DNA from 2 places in the Zobellella sp. An-6 genome. Region 2 is predicted to be linked to the other one. Evidence: riboswitches for the same ligand, from Rfam matches in the RefSeq annotation. Region 2 holds a riboswitch; the other holds the start of a gene.
What was found. Region 2 has a riboswitch for thiamine pyrophosphate ahead of thiC (phosphomethylpyrimidine synthase ThiC). Riboswitches for the same ligand answer to the same signal wherever they lie in the genome.
Positions count from the first base shown of each region.

Region 1: linked by a shared signal. The riboswitch ahead of thiB (thiamine ABC transporter substrate binding subunit) and the one ahead of thiC (phosphomethylpyrimidine synthase ThiC) in region 2 are both predicted to bind thiamine pyrophosphate.

Region 1 covers NZ_CP199259.1:606,571-613,405, reverse strand. The annotation lists gene leuA (2-isopropylmalate synthase) at 1-379, shown strand, start outside; gene leuB (3-isopropylmalate dehydrogenase) at 382-1,482, shown strand; gene leuC (3-isopropylmalate dehydratase large subunit) at 1,482-2,879, shown strand; gene leuD (3-isopropylmalate dehydratase small subunit) at 2,890-3,489, shown strand; gene ACT7DK_RS02765 (acyl-CoA thioesterase) at 3,522-3,947, opposite strand; gene ACT7DK_RS02760 (PilZ domain-containing protein) at 4,023-4,313, opposite strand; TPP riboswitch at 4,370-4,460, shown strand; gene thiB (thiamine ABC transporter substrate binding subunit) at 4,485-5,468, shown strand; gene thiP (thiamine/thiamine pyrophosphate ABC transporter permease) at 5,468-6,835, shown strand, end outside.
Region 2 covers NZ_CP199259.1:4,134,774-4,141,608, reverse strand. The annotation lists gene ACT7DK_RS19485 (exoribonuclease II) at 1-1,423, opposite strand, end outside; gene ACT7DK_RS19480 (enolase C-terminal domain-like protein) at 1,529-2,443, opposite strand; gene menA (1,4-dihydroxy-2-naphthoate octaprenyltransferase) at 2,581-3,462, shown strand; TPP riboswitch at 3,564-3,665, shown strand; gene thiC (phosphomethylpyrimidine synthase ThiC) at 3,753-5,705, shown strand; gene thiE (thiamine phosphate synthase) at 5,702-6,835, shown strand, end outside.

The sequences.
Region 1 (6,835 bases), 3.5 Mb from region 2:
GAGCGTGCAGTCCGGCAGCAACGTGATGTCCACCGCCAGCGTACGCATGTTGGTGGGTGGTGAAACCGTCGACGAGGCCGCCGTCGGCAACGGCCCGGTGGACGCGGTGTACCAGTGCATCAATCGCGTCACCGGCTACGACATCCGCATCGACAAGTACGAGCTCAAGAGCAAGGGCGAAGGCAAGGATGCGCTGGGCCAGGTGGACATCGTGGCCGAATACAAGGGCCGCAAGTTCCACGGCATGGGCCTGGCCACCGATATTGTCGAGTCCTCCGCCCAGGCGCTGGTGCACGTGATCAACAGCATCTACCGGGCCGAGCAGGTGGCCGAGAAGAAAGAAGAAATCCAAAAGAAAATTCGTATGGAGACAGTGTGAGTATGAGTGCAAGCTACAAGGTCGCCGTCTTGCCGGGCGACGGCATCGGTCCCGAGGTGATGGCGCAAGCCCTCAAGGTGCTGGACAAGGTACAGGCCGAGTTCGGTTTCAGCCTGGAGCTGAGTCACCATGACGTGGGCGGCATCGCCATCGACAACCACGGCACTCCGCTGCCGGCGGCGACCCTGGCCGGCTGTGAAGCCGCCGACGCCATCCTGTTCGGCTCGGTCGGCGGTCCCAAATGGGAAAAGCTGCCCCCCAACGAGCAGCCCGAGCGCGGTGCCCTGCTGCCCCTGCGCGGCCACTTCAAGCTGTTCTGCAATATGCGCCCCGCCAAGATCTACCAGGGTCTGGAAGGCTTCTCGCCGCTGCGCGCCGACATCAGCGCCCGCGGCTTCGATATCCTGTGCATGCGCGAGCTGACCGGCGGCATCTACTTCGGCCAGCCCAAGGGCAGGGAAGGCTCGGGCCCCGAAGAGAAGGCGTTCGACACCGAAGTCTATCACCGTTACGAGATCGAGCGCATCGCCCGGCTGGCATTCGAGGCGGCCCGCGGCCGTCGCGGCCTGGTCACCTCGGTGGACAAGGCCAACGTGCTGCAGGCCTCCATCCTGTGGCGGGAAGTGGTGATCGAAGTGGCCAGGGAATACCCGGACGTGACCCTGAACCACATCTACATCGACAACGCCACCATGCAGCTGATCAAGGATCCGTCCCAGTTCGACGTGCTGCTGTGCTCCAACCTGTTCGGCGACATCATCTCCGACGAGATGGCGATGATCACCGGCTCCATGGGCCTGCTGCCCTCGGTCAGCCTGAACGACAAAGGCTTCGGCCTGTACGAGCCGGCCGGCGGCACCGCCCCGGATATCGCCGGCAAGAATATCGCCAACCCCATCGCCCAGATCCTCTCCGCTGCTCTGATGCTGCGTTACAGCTTCAAACAGGAAGAGGCCGCCCAGGCCATCGAGCGGGCCGTGAGCGAAACCCTGGCCGCCGGCTACTTCACCGGTGATCTTTACAGTGCCGCTGCCGAACATCCGGTACAGAGCACCAGTCAAATGGGTGAGCAGATAGTCGCGCGCATCAGGAGAGCAAGCTAATGGCCAAAACCCTCTATCAGAAAGTTTTCGACGCCCACCTGGTGCGCGATGAAGCCGGCGAAACCCCGCTGCTCTATATCGACCGCCACCTGGTGCACGAAGTCACCTCGCCCCAGGCCTTCGACGGCCTGCGCGAAAAGGGCCGCAAGCTGCGCCGCCCGGACCGCACCTGGGCGACCATGGATCACAACGTCTCCACCCAGACCAACGACATCGCCGCCTCCGGCGAGATGGCCCGCATCCAGATGGAGACCCTGGCCAAGAACTGCGAAGAGTTCGGCGTTCCGCTCTATGACCTGCACCACAAGTATCAGGGCATAGTGCACGTGATCGGCCCCGAGTTGGGACTGACCCTGCCCGGCACCACCATCGTGTGCGGCGACTCCCACACTGCCACCCACGGCGCCTTCGGTGCCCTGGCCTTCGGCATCGGCACCTCCGAGGTGGAACACGTCATGGCCACCCAGACCCTGAAGCAGGGCCGGGCCAGAACCATGAAAATCCAGGTCAACGGCGCACTCAAGCCGGGCATCAGCGCCAAGGACGTGGTGCTGGCCATCATCGGCAAGGTCGGCCACGCCGGCGGCACCGGCTACGTGGTGGAATTCTGCGGCCCGGTGATCGAGTCCCTGTCGATGGAAGCGCGCATGACCATCTGCAACATGGCCATCGAGCTCGGCGCCAAGGCCGGCCTGGTGGCCCCCGACCAGACCACCTTCGACTACCTGAAGGGCCGTCCCTTCGCGCCCGAGGGCGAGCAGTGGGAAGCGGCGGTTGCCTACTGGCAGACCCTGAAATCCGACGCGGACGCCGTCTTCGACGCCGTGGTCGAGCTGGAGGGCGCCGAGATCGCGCCCCAGGTCACCTGGGGCACCAACCCGGGCCAGGTGATGCCGGTGGATGGCACCATTCCCTCCCCGGATGAATTCGCGGATCCCATCGAGCGCCAGTCCGCCGCCAAGGCGCTGCAATACATGGATATCCAGGCCGGTGGCAAGCTGACCGACGTACAAATCGACAAGGTGTTTATCGGCTCCTGCACCAACAGCCGCATCGAGGATCTGCGCGCCGCCGCCGCCGTGGCCCGTGGCCGCAAGGTGGCCGCCGGGGTACAGGCGCTGGTGGTACCCGGCTCCCAGCAGGTGAAGGCCCAGGCCGAAGCGGAAGGGCTGGATAAAATCTTTATCGACGCTGGCTTCGAGTGGCGCCTTCCCGGCTGCTCCATGTGCCTGGCCATGAACAACGACCGGCTGGCGCCGGGCGAGCGTTGTGCCGCCACCAGCAACCGCAACTTCGAAGGCCGCCAGGGCCGCGGTGGCCGCACCCATCTGGTGAGCCCGGCCATGGCCGCCGCCGCCGCCGTGTTCGGTCACTTCGTCGACATCCGGGATTTATAAGGGGTAAACCATGAGCGGATTCAAGCAATTAACCGGTATCGCCGCCCCCCTGGACGCGGCCAACGTAGACACCGATCAGATCATCCCCAAGCAGTTCCTGCAGAAGGTGACCCGGTCCGGCTTCGGCAAGCACCTGTTCCACGACTCGCGGTTTCTGGATGACGCCGGCGAGCAGCCCAACCCGGAGTTCGTGCTCAACCAGGCGCCCTACGACCGGGCGGTGATCCTGCTGGCCCGGGAAAACTTCGGTTGCGGCTCCAGCCGCGAGCACGCCCCCTGGGCCCTGGCCGACTTCGGCCTCAGGGCCATCATAGCGCCGAGCTTCGCCGACATCTTCTACGGCAATGCCATCAACAACGGCATGGTGCCGGTGCGGCTGAGCGAAGAGCAGGTGGAAGCCCTGTTCCAGTACGTCAATGCCGACAAGGGTGCCGAGATCACCGTGGATCTGGAAGCCCAGCAGGTGCGCGCCGGCGAGCACGCCTTCCCGTTCGAGATCGACGAGTTCCGCCGCTACTGCCTGCTCAACGGCCTGGACAATATCGGCCTGACCCTGCAGCACGCGGATCAGATCGACGCCTACGAGGCCAGGCAGCCGGGCTGGCTGTAATCACTGCAACGCCGGCGCAAGCCGGCGTTGTTTTATCCTTCCAGCTGCAGCACCCGCTGCTTCAGCGCCTCGCCGAGCGGCGCCTTGCGCCCGGTCCCGAAATCCACCATCACCACCCGCGCCGTGCCTTCGGTGGTCACCGTCTGCTGGGCCTGACTGAGGATACGGTATTCCATGGTAAAACCGTGCTCGTCCAACTGGCTGACCCTGGCCTCGGCCCTCAGGGTGTCGGGAAAGGTCACCGGCCGGCGGTAACGGGCGGAGGTTTCCGCCAGCACCGGCCCCACGCCCGCCGTACTCAGTACATCCAGCATGCCGATGCGGCGCAGGTACTCGATGCGTACGGTTTCGAAGTAACGGAAATAGACCACGTTGTTGACGTGGTTGAGCGCATCCATCTCGCCCCAGGCGACGGGGATCTCGATGCTGACCGGAAAACGGGCTTCGTCCTTGGGCATGGTGATACTTCCTGAATGAGTTTAGAGTTTTTAACCTAACCCTGATTCAGGAAACATGCAACTAACATCCGCCGGTCAGTGGACTTCACTCAGCACCAGGGCCACCTGGTCGGTCTGTTCACCTGCTTCCACCCGGATCACCCTGGCCGTGGCGGTCAAGGGCTCCACGCCGGCGTCGGCCGACGGCAGCACCAGGCGCCATTCCTGCCCCAGCTGGCACTTGCCGGCGGCGACTTCCATCAGGACCCCCTCGGCGCTGAGGTTGCGGCAGATCCCTTCCACCCTTTCCTTGGTGGTGGCCAGGATCACCTTGGCATCCAGTTGCATGCGGCTATACAGCCGTTGTTCTTCATGGGCGGGTATCATAGGCCTTCTTCCTTATAGAACTGGTTTAGCAAAACGAATGGCCCTACAATAGCGGCCATTCTCGAACGGGGTGCGGCCAGCCGCTGAGATCATACTCGTACACCTGATCCGGGTCGTGCCGGCGTAGGAATTTGAGCACTCGGCCCTACCCTATCCACAAGGAGTGGCCCTGTGAAAAAAGCCCTGATTGCCCTGCCCCTGCTCGCCGCCGGCCAGGCCGTGGCGCAAGATCCGACCCTGACCATCTATACCTATAGCTCATTTGCGTCCGATTGGGGCCCAGGCCCAGCCATTGAGCAGGCCTTTGAGGCGGAATGTGACTGTAATCTCGAGTTCGTGGCCCTGGACGATGGAGTATCCATCCTCAACCGGCTGCGACTCGAAGGCGCCAACACCAAGGCCGATATCGTGCTGGGACTGGACAACAACCTGCTGCAGGCCGCCAAGGACACCGGCCTACTGGCCGAGCATGGCCAATCTCCCGAGGGGCTCAAGGTCCCCGGCGGCTGGAATGATCCGGTGTTCCTGCCCTTCGACTACGGCTACTTCTCCTTTATCTACGACACCGAGCGTCTCGCCAATCCCCCCGCCAGCTTCGCCGAGCTGCTGGAACGCCCCGAGCTGACCCTGCTGTATCAGGATCCGCGCACCAGCACCCCGGGGCAGGGCCTGATGCTGTGGGTGCAGAAACTCTATGGCGACCAGGCTCCCGAAGTCTGGCAGAACCTGGCCAAGCGTACCGTCTCCGTCACCAAGGGCTGGAGCGAATCCTACGGTATGTTCCTCAAGGGCGAGGCGGATCTGGTGCTGTCTTACACCACCTCTCCCGCCTACCATATCGAGGCGGAGCAGAAGACCCAGTATCGGGCCGCCGGCTTCGAGGAAGGCCACTACCTGCAGGTGGAGGTGGCCGCCAGGCTCAATACCAGTCAACAGCCCGAACTGGCCGATCGTTTCCTGCGGTTCATGGTGGGACCCGGCTTTCAGCAACACATTCCCGCCGGCAACTGGATGTACCCGGTGATCGAGGTTGCGCTCCCCGCAGGCTTCGACGCCCTGGTGATCCCTGAACAAACCCTCAGCTTCAGTGCCGAGGAAATCGCCGAACAGCGCCAGGGCTGGCTGCGCCAGTGGCTGGGTGCCGTGACTCGCTGATGCCGAACCGGTACTGGTGGCTGCCGGGCAGCCTCAGCCTGCTCGGTATACTGCTGCTCACCGCGGGGCCCATAGGGGCCCTGCTGCTGCAAGGCGGCCAGATGTCTCTGGGACAGCTGTTCGCGGACTCCTATCTGCGCCACGTCATCTGGTTCAGTTTCTATCAGGCCTTGTTGTCCACCCTGCTCAGCCTGCTGCTGGCCATCCCCCTGGCCCAGGCCCTGTCCCGCCGCCACTTTCCGGGACGAACCCTGTTGCTGCGCCTGTTCGGGCTCTCGCTGGTGCTGCCGGTGATCCTGGTGGTATTCGGTATCGTCGCCGTCCATGGCCGCCAGGGCTGGGTCAACCAGTTGCTGGGGCTGTTCGGCCTGGAGCCCGTCAGCTACCTCTATGGTCTCCCCGGCATACTGCTGGCCCATGTGTTCTTCAATATGCCCCTGGCGGCCCGGATCCTGCTGCAGGCCATCGAAGGCATTCCCCCCAGCCAGTGGCGAATGGCCAGCCAGCTCGCCTTCACCGGCTGGCAGCTGTTCCGCTGGCTGGAGTGGCCGGCCATGCGCGGTGCCCTGCCCGCCCTGGCCAGCATGATATTCATGCTCTGCTTCACCAGCTTTGCTACCGTCATGGCGCTGGGTGGCGGGCCCAGGTCCACCACCCTGGAGGTGGCCATCTACCAGGCCCTGCGTTTCGATTTCGACCTGCCCCTGGCGGGCATGCTGGCCCTGCTGCAGTTGCTGTTCTGCAGCGGCTTCCTGCTGTTGCAGTACTGGCTGAGCAGGCCGGCGCTCCATTCTCAGGAGAGACAGCTCCGGTCCGCCCGGCCGGACCGGAACAGGAGCGGCGTCTTTCTTTGGGATCTGCTGGTACTGAGCCTCTGTCTCGGCCTCTTTCTGCCGCCCCTGCTGGCCATTGTCGTCAGTGGCCTCAACCCCAGCCTGTGGACGACCCTGAGTTCTTCCCTGCTGTGGCGGGCCACGGCCAGTTCCCTGCTTATCGCCGGCGGCGCCGGCCTGCTGTCGGTGCTGCTCACCCTGGGCCTGCTGAGCAGCAGCCGTCATCTGAGGCTGCGGCTGTATCACAGGACTGGAGCGGCGCTGATGGAAGCCACCGGCTCGGTGATCCTGGTGTTGCCGGCGGTGGTGCTCTCCACCGGGCTTTTTATCCTGCTGCGCGGCTCGTTCGATGTGTTCACCCTGGGTCCCTTGCTGGTGTTGCTGGTCAATGCCCTGATGGCGCTGCCCTATGGGCTGCGTGCCCTGCAGCAACCCATGGAGCGGATTGCCCGCCAGTATGACCGTCTCTGTACCAGCCTCGATATAGGGGGGCTGAACCGGCTTCGACAGCTGGAGTGGCCCCTGCTGCGCAAG
Region 2 (6,835 bases):
CGAAGGACTGGTAGCGGCGTACCCGGTTGTCCAGGTAGCTGGTGTCGCGAGAGTCCAGCCAGCGGCGCAGGGCGCAGAAACCTTCCAGGCTGGCCAGGCTTTCCGGCTCGAAGGGGGCTTCGTGGGCCTGCAGCAGCTCGGCCACCTGGGCCAGCTTCTCGGCGTCGAAGCCGGCGTGCACGTTGAATACCCCGGTGCCGGCGTGTTCGGCCAGCCAGTTGCCGCAGGCCAGGTTGGCGGCGATCATCGCCTCTTCCACCATCTGGTTGGCGATGCGGCGGTGATCCACGTGAATGGCCACCACGTTGCTGGCATCGTCCAGCTCGAAGCGGTAGTCGGGCCTGTCCTTGAACACGATGGCGTGCTCGCTGCGCCAGGCGCTGCGGGCGCGGGTGAGTTCGGTCAGCTCGCGCAGCTGCTCGGCGATCACCTCGCTCTCCGGCTGCCAGTCGCCTTTCTGCTCGACCCAGTCGGAGACCTTGTCGTAGGCCAGTTTGGCCTGGGAGCGGATGCGGGCGGCGAAGAATTCCACCTGGTCGGTGACCTTGCCGTCAAAGTCGATCAGCAGGCGGGCGCACAGGGCGGGGCGCTCTTCGCCGGCCTTGAGCGAGCACAGTTCGTCGGCCAGGGTGCGCGGCAGCATGGGAATGTTGCGGCCGGGCAGGTAGACGGTAAAGGCGCGTTCGGCGGCGACCTTGTCCAGATCGCTGTCGTGGGGTACATAGGCGGTGGGATCGGCGATGGCCACGGTCAGCTCCCAGCCGTTGTCCAGCTTCTTCACGCTAAGGGCGTCATCCATGTCCTGGGTGGACTCGCTGTCGATGGTGAAGAAGGGCACCTCGGTGAGATCCCGGCGCGGCAGCGATTCTTCCAGGGTCTGCCACTCGTCCTGGTCCCGGGGCGCCTGGTTGGCCAGCTTGTTGCGGGCCAGCACCACCCACCAGGGGGCGATGGGGTCGTCGACCCCGGCGATCAGCTCCACCACCTCGGCGAAAAAGCCGTTGTCCTTGAGGGCGTGGCGCTTGAGCTCGCCCAGCACCCAGTCGCCTTCCTTCAGGCCCTTTTCATCCAACCCCTTGATGGTGCGGGCCTTGATGGCGTCCTTGATCAGCGGGTGATCGGGCACTATGTTGAGCCGGTCGCGGAACCACTTCACCCGGGCCACGAAGCGGGTCAGCCCCTGCTCGACCAGGGTTTCCGGCTCGGCCACTTCTTTCTCGTTTTCGGTGCGCACCAGGGCGGTGATGCGGTCGCCGTGCAGCACCTTCTTCATGTAGGGCGGCGGGATGAAAATGCTTTCCTTCTCGCTCACCTCGAGGAAGCCGAAACCTTTGGCGGTGGCCTTGACGGTGCCTTCCTTGGTCGGCATGGATTCGCGCAGCTGTTGCTTGAGCTGGGCCAGCAGGGGGTTGTCTTGAAGCATAGATAGGGAACCTGTCGAAATATCGGCCTGACTATACGGATTTACCCCCCGTCTGCCAAGGAAACCTTGGCCCGGCGCCGGGTTTCGGTGCCCAACCGGAGCCTGTCAGCCGTATTCCCGGAGCAGGGTGAGTCTGCCGAGGTCCGGCCGGCCGTTGCTGTCCACCCCCCTGTCCAGCAGGTAGCGCAACCGGTCCAGCATGGCCGCCTGGCCCGGCGCCCATTGGGCGCTCAGGCGGGCCAACTGGGCGTTGCCCAGGCCGCTTTCCAGGCTGTCGGCCACCACCACTTCCAGCCCCCGGGCCCGGGCTGCCTCGGCCAGCTCCCGGCACAGGGCCAGGCCGCCCAGCTGGCTGGGCCTGAGCACCAGGGCCCTGAGCTGGTCGAACAGCGGATAGTGGGGGGCGGCATGGCGGCCGAGATCGAAGGCCACCGGCCAGCCGTGGCGCTCCGCCAGCCGCTGGCTGGCGGCCAGGTCGGCGGCGGGCTCCAGCAGCCAGTCGATGCGGGTGGGATCGATGCGCCGCCACAGCCCTTCCAGCTGCTCCTCGCTCAGCCGGCCGCCCGCGTCCAGCACCAGTTGCAGGCTGGGCACCAGCAGGGTCAGCTCGCGCACCAGGCCGGCGTCGTGCTGCACCTCGCCGGTGAGGGTCAGCCAGGCCCGCTGGGGGTGAACCCGGCGGCAGCGCCAGGCGCGGATAATGGGTTCCCGCTCGCCTTCCAGCAGCGGCAGTGAGGGGGCCGGCTCGCCGTCGATGGCGGTGAGGGCGCAGTCCAGCCCGAATTGCACCGAGGGCAGGCGGGCGCCGTGGGGCTGGCCTTGGGCCAGCCGCGCGCAGGCGGCCAGCAGCTCGTCTCGGGCCTCTTCGACGCTTTCGCGGGACTCGCCGGGCAGGGGGGCGATCTCGCCCCAGCGGCCGTCGATGCACACGTAAAAGCCCCGGCGGCGACCGAGGGGGGTACCCCTGATGGTGAGCGCCATGGTCAGGGGAAGTTCATAGCCGTAAACCGCAATCCGCATTGTTGTGACCCCGTTAATCGCCGTCAGAGATATCTTTAACTAAAAGTAACATCTGTCCGCCGGGGAGGGTAGTGCTGTTTTTATCGCCCGGGGCTTGGGTATGATAGGTTTTTTCCTCGATGACCAAGAGAGCGCCAATGCCCCTGAGCACCTGGCTGAACGCCATCCGGCCCAAGACCCTGCCCCTGGCGCTGGCGTCCATCCTGCTCGGCGCCGGGGTGGCGGCCGGGGAGGGTGGCTTCGACGGCGGCGTGCTGCTGCTGGCCCTGCTCACCGCCCTGTTGCTGCAGATCCTCTCCAACCTGGCCAACGACTACGGCGACGGAGTGCGCGGCACCGACGCCGAGGGGCGCGCCGGCCCCGCCCGGGTGCTGGCCTCGGGCCTGGCGACCCCGGCGCAGCTGCGGTCCGCCATCCGGCTGACCGCCGGCCTGGCGGCGCTGTCCGGCCTCTTGCTGCTGGGCCGGGCCCTGGGCGCCGACCGGGGCGCCTGGCTCGGTTTTCTGCTGCTGGGCGCCTTGGCCCTGCTGGCGGCCCTGGGCTATACCCTGGGCCGGCGGCCCTACGGCTACCGGGGGCTGGGGGATCTGGCGGTGTTCGTGTTCTTCGGCCCGGTGGCGGTGCTGGGCACCAGTTGGCTGATGCTGCACCAGCCGGGGGCCGGCGCCGTCTGGGCCGCCCTGGTGGCGGGCCTGCTGTCGGTGGCGGTGCTCAATATCAACAATATCCGCGACCTGGAATCGGATCGCCGGGCGGGCAAGCACACCCTGGCCCTGCGCCTGGGGCTGGCCCGGGCCCGGGCCTACCAGTTGCTGCTGCTGGCCACGGCCCTGCTGGCGGGGATGCAGCTGATGGCGGGCTGGGGTTTTCTGGCCCTGCTCGGGCTCTGGCCCCTGGCCGGTGCCACCCGGCTGGTGCTGACCGAGCAAGGGCCGGCGCTGAACCGGGCCCTGGGGCTGACCGCCCGCGCCACCCTGATCTTTACCGGCCTGCTGGCCCTGGGGCTGGCCTGGGGGTAGGGCCCCGCATTAATGTCTTTGTTGATAAAGCGTTAACCCAGGATTGCAAAAATTGTATCCAACCGCTTTGCTTTTGACCGGCGGCTCTGGCTATACTGACGTCCATCTTGTCGGAGTGCCCCCAAGGGCTGAGACCGCGAAAGCGGGATCCGTTGAACCTGATCAGGCTAATACCTGCGAAGGGAAACAAGTGAGAACCAGGCCCAAGACCCTTTCCCACCCGCCCGGTTCTTCCTCAACACTCCTGACAAGCATTTTCACGAACTCAATGGACGCAAGGTGAGATTGCTATGTCAAAAACGAATCGTCGCGAAGTACGCAGCCAGGCCCAGGAATACATCCAGAACCTCAAGGGCGAACCCTTTCCCAACTCCGGCCGTATCTATATCGAAGGCTCGCGCCCGGATCTGAAGGTGGCCATGCGCGAAATCCGCCTGGCCGACAGCTTCAAGGGCGGCACCAAGGAAAACCCCATTTTCGAGGCCAACGCGCCGGTGCCGGTGTACGACACCTCCGGCCCCTACGGCGATCCGGACTCCGAGCTGGACGTACGCCAGGGCCTGCCCCAGCTGCGCCGCCAGTGGATACTGGAGCGCGACGACACCGAGGAGCTGGACAGCGTCACCTCCCAGTTCACCCAGCAGCGCATGGCCGACGACGGCCTGGATCACCTGCGCTTCGAGCACCTGCCCAAGCCGCGCAAGGCCAAGCTGGGCCAGTGCGTGACCCAGCTGCACTACGCCCGCCAGGGCATCATCACCCCCGAGATGGAATACATCGCCATCCGCGAGAACATGGGCCGCGAGCGGGTACGGGACGAACTGCTGCTCAAGCAGCACCCGGGCCAGAACTTCGGCGCCAACCTGCCCGAGTTCATTACCCCCGAGTTCGTGCGCAAGGAAGTGGCCGAAGGCCGCGCCATCATTCCCGCCAACATCAACCACCCGGAATCCGAGCCGATGATCATCGGCCGCAACTTCCTGGTGAAGATCAACGCCAACATCGGCAACTCGGCGGTGACCTCCTCCATCGAGGAAGAGGTGGAGAAGCTGGTGTGGTCCACCCGCTGGGGCGCCGACACCGTGATGGATCTGTCCACCGGCCGCTACATCCACGAAACCCGTGAATGGATCATGCGCAACAGCCCGGTGCCCATCGGCACCGTGCCCATCTACCAGGCGCTGGAGAAGGTGAACGGCGTGGCCGAGGACCTGACCTGGGAAGTGTTCCGCGACACCCTGATCGAGCAGGCGGAGCAGGGCGTGGACTACTTCACCATCCACGCCGGCGTGCTGCTGCGCTACGTGCCCATGACCGCCAAGCGGGTCACCGGCATCGTCTCCCGTGGCGGCTCCATCATGGCCAAGTGGTGCCTGTCCCACCACAAGGAAAACTTCCTCTACGAGCACTTCCGCGAAATCTGCGAGATCTGCGCCGCCTACGACGTCTCCCTGTCGCTGGGTGACGGCATGCGCCCCGGCTCCATCGCCGACGCCAACGACGAGGCCCAGTTCTCCGAGCTGTACACCCTGGGCGAGCTGACCAAAATCGCCTGGGAATACGACGTGCAGGTGATGATCGAAGGCCCCGGCCACGTGCCCATGCACATGATCAAGCGCAACATGGAAGAGCAGCTGGAGCACTGCCACGAGGCGCCCTTCTACACCCTGGGCCCGCTCACCACCGACATCGCCCCCGGCTACGACCACTTCACCTCCGGCATCGGCGCCGCCATGATCGGCTGGTTCGGCTGCGCCATGCTGTGCTACGTGACGCCCAAGGAGCACCTGGGCCTGCCCAACAAGGAAGACGTCAAGCAGGGCCTGATCACCTACAAGATCGCCGCCCACGCCGCCGACCTGGCCAAGGGCCACCCGGGCGCGCAGATCCGCGACAACGCCATGTCCAAGGCCCGCTTCGAGTTCCGCTGGGAAGACCAGTTCAACCTGGCGCTGGATCCGGAAACCGCCCGTGCCTACCACGACGAGACCCTGCCCCAGGAGTCCGGCAAGGTGGCCCACTTCTGCTCCATGTGCGGACCCAAGTTCTGCTCCATGAAGATCACCCAGGACGTGCGCGACTACGCCGCCAGCCTGGAGAACAACATAGCGGTGCAGCTGGTGGACATGGACGGCAACAGCGAAACCGTGGTCGCCGGCATGGCCCAGATGTCGCAGGAGTTCAAGAAGCGCGGCGGCGAGCTCTACCACCAGGCCGACAAGCTGGAGCGGGAGGAGGCATGACCCGACCCATCGTCTGGACCGTCGCCGGCTCGGACTCGGGCGGCGGCGCCGGCATTCAGGCCGACCTGCACACCATACAGGCGCTGGGCGGCCACGGCTGCTCGGTGATCTCCGCCATCACCGCCCAGAACTCGGTCACGGTATCCATGGTGGAGCCGGTGCTGATGCAGGCCTTCACCAGCCAGCTGGTGGCCCTGGCCACCGACCTGCCGGCCCGGGCCATCAAGATTGGCCTGCTGCCCGGCGGCCTGCGCGCCGAGGTGCTGGCCCGCTACCTGAAGGAATATCGGCGCCAGTGGCAACCCTATGTGGTGCTGGACCCGGTGGCCATCGCCAGCACCGGCCAGGCCATGGCCGAGCCCAACCTGCTGCCGGCCATCAAGCAGCACCTGCTGCCCGAGGTGGACCTGGTCACCCCCAACGCCGCCGAGCTGGCGGCCCTGTCGGGCATAGCGCCCGACTCGCCCGGGGCGGTGCGCGCCGGCGCCGCCGCCCTGCTGGAGCTGGGCGCGCGCGCCGTGCTGGTCAAGGGCGGCCACCTGGCGTGGAGCGGGGATCAGGCCCTCGACTATTTCACCGACGGCCAACGCGAGATCTGGCTGGCCAGCCCCCGGCTGGACACCGTTCACGGTCACGGCACCGGCTGCACCCTGGCCTCGGCCATCGCTACCGCCGTGGCCCAGGACTACCCGATCGAGGATGCCCTGGTGCTGGCCAAGGCCTACGTCAACCAGGGGCTCAAGGCCGCCGAAGGCCTGGGCCGGGGCGCCGGTCCGGTGGCCCACCTGGGCTGGCCCGACCGACGCGAAGACTTCCCCACCGTGGTGATGCCGGGCTCGGCCCTGGGCAAGCAACTGGGGCTCGCGGGCAGCCTGCCGCAAGGCGCTTTTGCGGCCATGGATACCCTGAGGCTCGGGCTCTACCCGGTGGTGGACTCGGTGGCCTGGCTGGAGCGGCTGCTCGGCCAGGGGGTGCGCACCCTGCAGCTGCGCATCAAGGACAAGATGGATGCCGAGGTGGAAGCCGACATCCAGGCCGCTGTTGAGCTGGGCAAGCGCTTTAACGCCCGTCTGTTTATCAACGACTACTGGCGGCTGGCCATCCGCCACGGCGCCTACGGCGTGCACCTG